One region of the Ferrimonas lipolytica genome, then DNA from elsewhere that is predicted to be linked to it. Evidence: riboswitches for the same ligand, from Rfam matches in the RefSeq annotation. Region 1 holds a riboswitch; the other holds the start of a gene.
The links. Region 1 has a riboswitch for lysine ahead of HER31_RS11035 (Na+/H+ antiporter NhaC family protein). Riboswitches for the same ligand answer to the same signal wherever they lie in the genome.

Region 1 (3,421 bases):
TGCGTACGGTAGCTGAGTGGTAACGTGATCAATGTGGTGACAACCGGCGCCGGTACCAGACAACACGGTGGTGTCGGAGATAGGCGAACAGTGATCGCCAAATACTGCACCGGCTAGAACAGCAGCCATCAACGGCAATAGCATTGCTACGTCAGCGGCCAAGGCAACGTCGGCTGCAATTGGCAGCATGATGGCAAAGGTACCCCAACTTGAGCCGGTAGAGAATGCGGTAACACCAGCCAAGACGAAGATAAGCAATGGCAGCAACCACATTGGCATGCTGGTTTGTACCAGTGACGCTAAGTACTTACCGGTTTCCAAGTCACCAATTACGCCAGCGATGGTCCATGCGAACAGCAGAATATAAACCGCTTCTTTCATCGACGCTGCGCCGCTAAACAGGGCTTTCGCTACGGTAGCAGCAGCTAGGCGCTGGTAGAAGACCACACCGAAGGCAACCGTTAAGCTCACCAAAGAGGCATTAAATAGCGCCATAGTAGTGTCGGTGTTTTCCAGCGCGCCCATTACGGTAAATGGCGTATCGCCAAGGTTGGCAGCACCAGAGGCCAACATAAAGTAAACCGAGGCAACAACCAGTGACAGAATAGGCAGGAACAACCCCCAAACCGAGCCGTTGTCTGCTTCTTGCAAATCATTATCTACGCCTGGTGGATTGCCTTTGCTGGTATCCCACAGTTCGCCGGTAGCTTCAGTACGGGCAACGGCAGCACGCATTGGCCCAAACTGGATGTCAAAGATGATTACGCAGAACAGGGTCGCCAGAGCAAAAATGGCGTACAGGTTCATCGGGATCATCTCAAGGAAGGCGTTCAATGGACCAATATCGGTTATCTCTCGGGCGGCAAATACGGTACCAATCAAGCCAACGATGTAGGCGCCCCATGAGGAGATAGGAGCCATGACACATACCGGAGCCGCAGTGGAATCGACACCGTAAGACAGCTCTTCACGCGAAACCTTATGATCGTCCGCTACTGGCTTGGCAACCGAACCAACAGACAGAGTATTAAAGTAATCATCAATAAAGATAATCATGCCCAGAGCCATAGTCATTAAACGGGCGTGACGCTTGGTTTTAATGCGACGGCGAGCCCACAGAGCAAAGGCACGAGCGGCACCAGAGACGTTAATAAGCGCGATGGTCATACCTAATACCAACAAGAAGCCTAATAATGGCACGTTCCAGGTATCGATACCGTCTTCACCCCAGAATAACCCTTGAACTCGGCCAGCCAGATCGCTGAGCGCTTCCATTGGGGCGAAACCGGTGTGCATTAAAATGCCGACAATGATGCCTAAGCCAAGAGAGAGTAATACTTTGCGGGTAACCACAGCCATAGCAATGGCAACCAGTGGTGGCAGTAGAGCAAAAATCGTGTTGTTAAATTCGTATGAAACCATCTTTATTCTTCATTATTTAAGATGGAGGCACTGAGATCGCCGCAACTAGATGTTGTCGACTGAGGAGAAAAACAAAGAGAATTCTTGTTTCGCCGTTCTTTCAGTAGCGCTCCATAGTTACGGTAAACCTGTCTCTCGACAGAGATAACTATGGCAGTGTTGTACCTATTTGATACAACCCCAGCAGAATGGGATGACGCCCTATTCGCTTCGGCACTGACTCCTTTGGCCCAATATCAACGGTTGTCGACCTTCATTGGGTTACTGATAGGCAGTGCGCCTCTACACAAGTACGTTTTACTTGGTTTGTTACTTAGCGGGTAACGGCGGCATTCAACCATAGCAAACAGCTGTTTGCCTTGAAGATAACGCCATTGTGTGACCGATGTCTCGAACTTTATATGCTTGCGAGCAACTCTGGTAAAACTTTGTCCAACTCACCGGTTAAAGCGTAATCAGCCAGTTGCATCAGCGGTGCGTCTGCATCTTGGTTCACCGCTATCACGGTTTTTGCTTGTTTTATCCCCGCCATATGCTGAGTGGCACCAGAAATGCCTAAACCGATGTAGCGCTCTGGTGCAATTAACTGTCCAGTTTGGCCAACCTGCAGCTCACTCGGCAACCAACCAGAATCGATTACCGGTCGGGTGCCACCAATCGCGGCTTCGAGCTTGTCGGCGAGGGCTTCAACCAATGGCCACAGCTGTTCAGTACAGGCCCCGCGCCCCACGGCAATAACCGTTTTGGCTTCGGTTAATTGTGGCCGCATAGACTGGGACGGTTCAATGGTGCGTTCTACTAATGGAGTTAACTCCGCCACCGATAACCGTTGGTAATCTTTGGCAATGTCACCGGATACGGGGCTAAACCCCTGTGGGCGCACTGTAAATAGTACCGAACTGCCATCACCAACGATGCTTTGCTCAATCGCGCCAGCCCAGCTAGGTCGCGACCATTGCTGCGGCCCTGCAATTGCAGTGACTTCTGAAATCATCGGTAGATCTAGCTGCGCCGCCAGCCTTGGCATCAAATCTCGGCCCCAGTGATCGGTACCAGCGACAATGTGGCTACGCTTTTGGCAATAAGGCAACAACAGCTCACTCAACACCTCTGGGCCTGCCTCAGCTGCAACCGGTAATAACAGCACTTCACCATGTAACGGTTGAATAGGTAACCGATCCGCATCCAGTCCGCACACAATCACATCGAACCCTTGATTGAGTTTGGCTGTTGCCGCCAATAAGCGAGCCCATTCATTGTGATTGTGGCGGTGTAAAATCAACAGCGCGTTCATGCCAACTCTCCTTGCAGCAATACTGTCGCCAATGCCTGAGTGTCGGCTAACTGCTGTCCCAGCCGAACCACTTGATGTCTTTGCTGGGCGACAACCTCAACTGAACCAGACGAAACCACGGCCGGTTCGAGCCGTTCTATTGGCAACCGACGTGCCCTCATCAAGTTAGGTAGGGTGGCAAATCGAGGCGTGGCTAAACGCAGGTCGGCAGTAACCACCGCCGGTAAAGGTGTTTGATAATTACCGCGGCCGCCAGCACATAAACCACTGCCGCTAATGATGTTGCCATCCAGCTGCAGCTGGTCAACTGCAGACAACTGTGGCCAATTAAGCAAACCAGCTAGGCGTTGCCCAACCTGATGGTTATCGCCATCGCCGGATTGCTTGCCTAACAACACCAAATCCACTTTGGTGTGTTCAACCGCTTGCTGCAGTAGTTTGGCAATAACATTACAGTCATCGGTTAGTGTTGGTATTTGCAGAGCATGCTTACAGCCGAGCGCCATTGCAGCACGTAGCCCTTGCTCACTCGGGCTAACGGTCACTGCAACCAATTCGGTCGCTTGCCCCGACTCTAATAATCGTAAGCCTTGCTCTAACGCCACTTCACTAAATGGGTCCAACACAAACTTTGGCTTATTTTCAGCGGATTCCTGCACAGACGACTGCGGCATCAACTCCGGAATCGTCTTTATCGCGACCAAT
Region 2 (3,421 bases), 1.8 Mb from region 1:
TAATGTAGTTCCGTTCTTTAAGTAACACTTTCACCGCAACTAAAAAAATCGATAATGGTGAGGGTTGTGTCATCTATTTTATTTCTGCCTAGGAGGCTACATGGCTTTATCTCAGTATGAGCAACTCGATACGGTGATATTAGATCAGTACTGTGATGCTATTGGGGCTGAGTTATTGATGAAATCGGTCGTGATGTTTGAGGAAATGGGCCCACAATATATTGGTGCTGTTGCTACGGCGATTAACGCGGATAAAAAAGAGGCTATCATTTCGGAAGCCCATAAACTAAAAGGCGCCGCTGGTTCAATTGGATTAAAACGAATCCAACAACTGTCAGAGCGCATTCAGTGTGGTGACGAGCCGGAATGGGAGTCGCAATTTTCGGAATGGTTCGCTCAGATTAACCTGCACTACGATGCAGATGTATCACTATTGAAACAGTATTTAGCGGGTAAAAGTTAACTACAGTGATAAAAAAAGACCGCCATTTGGCGGTCTTTTTTATTGGCTTTTACTTAGTCGTTACCAAGTTCGCCACAGAAACGATAGCCTTCGCCGTGGATGGTGGCGATGATCTCTGGAGTCTCTGAGTTGCTCTCGAAGTGCTTACGGATGCGACGAATGGTTACGTCAACAGTACGGTCATGCGGCTTCAATTCTCGGCCAGTCATCTTCATTAGCAGATCGCCTCGAGACAAAATTTTGCCTGGGTTTTCAACAAAGTGAAGCAGTGCACGGAATTCTGAACGCGGCAACTTGAACGGTTCGCCCATTGGGCTGATCAAAGAGCGGCTGTTAATCTCAAGAGTCCATTGGTTGAAGTGGTAGAACTCAACCTGTGGACGATCTTCAGTTTGACGTGAAGCGTTTACAATGCGGTTTAGCAGGTTACGAGCACGAATAGTCAGTTCACGGGGATTGAACGGCTTTGTGATGTAATCGTCTGCACCGATCTCAAGACCAAGGATCTTATCAACTTCGTTGTCACGACCAGTTAAGAAGATCAGAGCGATGTCGTCTTTTTCACGAAGTTCACGAGCCAACAACAGGCCATTTTTACCTGGCAGGTTGATGTCCATGATTACCAAACTGATTTTGGTGCTCTTAAGAGCGTTATGCATCTCTTCACCGTCAACTGCAACGGTAACGTTGTAGCCTTCGGCTTCGAAAATGCTCTTAAGAGTGTTGCTTGTTACTGCTTCGTCTTCGACGATAAGGATGTGCGGATTTTGCATTTGGGCTACCTAAAAAGCACGAGTCAATACAGATCTACGACGCAACACTTATGAGTGGCATCGTTAAGCATAGGCAAAGTCCGTTTCTATGCCACAATTAGCGCTAACTACTGTCCTTGAAGCACAGCTTCATCACAGTGACAGGTTGCGGCTCCTGTGCTGCGTTATATAAATAAAATACCTAAAAAAGTGTTTAATAGTTGTACTTATTGTTAACAAATGGCTCATATTGTTAACTGGATCACAAGTGGAAATAGATTCCATTCGGATTAGCTTTTTCTTTAGCTTGAGTACAACGTCACAACATTATTAGCTTGAGCGCTATTATCGCTAAATTTTAACAAGACTGTTTGTAACTAAGTCACAATTTGTCATTGATGATGGATAAATTTGTGACCAAACTCCTTGTTCAGGATTGGTTCAGTTAGATAAAAACTATAAATTTTAATATTTTAAATATACGTATCGTTAATGATTTGTGTTGGTTTTTGTCACCCTACTTGACTCCTATCCCCTAACTACGGTGTAGTGTAGACGCATTAAGTTGCACATACAGAAGAGGTGCGGTGTCTAGGTATATTCAGTGAAGGCGTAATTCCTTATGAACTGAGTAGAGGGAGAGCATTGCCGAGACTGAACTTGGGTTACGCCAAGCTACGTCGGCCACTGGGGCTGAATCCTCAGGGCTGTCACCATTAGGGATTAGGTGGAGAGCTTCTGGAAAATCATATTGAGTAACCTCTACGGTTCTTCAATACGTGCACCAGACTCTTCGAACGACAAGGTTCGAAGCATGAGACAAACCGATTTTTCATATACCGTCGCAAAGTTTGGCGGTACTTCAGTGGCCGACTATCAGGCGATGCAGCGTTGCGCTGATATTGTATTGGCCGATCCAGCGGTACGACTGGTCGTAGTGAGTGCCTCCAGCGGTGTTACCAATCTTCTCGTTGAGCTTGCTAAAGGGCAATTAACTGAAGCTGAACGCCTCGACCATCTAGCGCAGATCGCGCGTATTCAATACCAAATCCTAGATCAACTACAACGACCGGCACAGCTCGCTGCCGATATCGATGATCTGTTGGTGCAAATGGATAAGCTCAGTAAACAGCGTTTAGGTGGCTTAGCTAATGGTGCCATTAGCGACGCCTTGTTGGCACTCGGTGAGTGTTGTTCTTCCGCACTATTTGCCGAACTGTTGCGGCAACGAAACGAGCAATCGCTCTGTTTCGATGCACGACGAGTAATGCGTACCGACAATCATTTTGGGAAAGCAGAACCAGATTTAACTGCGCTGAAGCAACTGCTAGAGCAGCATCTCCAACCGTTGTTACAGGCCAACCGAGTGGTAACGCAAGGCTTTATTGGTGCTGATAGTGAAGGCAATACTACTACCTTAGGGCGCGGCGGTTCTGACTTCTCCGCCGCATTAATGGCAGAGGCTCTGCAGGCAGAGGTGTTGGCAGTTTGGACTGATGTGGATGGGATCTACAGTTGTGACCCTCGTTTGGTTACCACAGCTCGACCAATACCGGAACTGAGCTTTGACGAAGCGGCAGAGATGGCGACCTTCGGAGCTAAGGTTCTGCACCCTGCGACCATTCTTCCTGCTGTGCGTTGTGGTAGTGCGGTTTTCGTCGGCAAAAGTCGTGCACCGGAGCAGGGCGGTACTTGGATCCGTAAAGAAGTAGCCACTTCACCAGGGTTTCGAGCGTTAAGTCTTCGTAAGCAACAAACGCTACTTACGGTTCATAGCTTGAACATGCTCCACGCCCGCGGCTTCTTGGCCGAGCTGTTCGCTATCTTGGCAAAACATCGGATCTCGGTGGATCTGATCACCACCTCTGAGGTGTCGGTTGCCTTGACCATCGACGACACCGGCTCCAGTGGGAGCGGAGCGTCGCTTATTACCCCTGAGTTAAAGCAAGAACTGGCAACCATGTGCCGTGTAGAAGTGACAGAGCAGCTTGCCTTGGTTGCGGTCATTGGCAACCAGTTAGCTACAACTGCGGGCATTGCCAAACAGGTGTTTGAGGTGCTTGAACCCTTTAACGTCCGCATGATTTGCCAGGGGGCGAGTCCGCACAATCTGTGTTTCTTGGTCGATGCTCAAGAAGCCGAGCCCGTGGTGCAGCAACTGCATCGAACCCTATTGGATGATTAAGGCGTTATCTGTCGGCTGATT

Region 2: it holds a riboswitch for lysine, as region 1 does, so the genes downstream of both, lysC (lysine-sensitive aspartokinase 3) here and HER31_RS11035 (Na+/H+ antiporter NhaC family protein) in region 1, are expected to answer to the same signal.

The regions. Positions count from the first base shown of each region.
Region 1 covers NZ_CP051180.1:2,406,436-2,409,856, forward strand. The annotation lists gene HER31_RS11035 (Na+/H+ antiporter NhaC family protein) at 1-1,422, opposite strand, end outside; lysine riboswitch at 1,519-1,715, opposite strand; gene HER31_RS11045 (electron transfer flavoprotein subunit alpha/FixB family protein) at 1,820-2,716, opposite strand; gene HER31_RS11050 (electron transfer flavoprotein subunit beta/FixA family protein) at 2,713-3,421, opposite strand, start outside.
Region 2 covers NZ_CP051180.1:26,110-29,530, forward strand. The annotation lists gene HER31_RS00105 (Hpt domain-containing protein) at 101-463, shown strand; gene arcA (two-component system response regulator ArcA) at 517-1,236, opposite strand; lysine riboswitch at 1,785-1,961, shown strand; gene lysC (lysine-sensitive aspartokinase 3) at 2,030-3,400, shown strand; gene asnC (transcriptional regulator AsnC) at 3,397-3,421, opposite strand, start outside.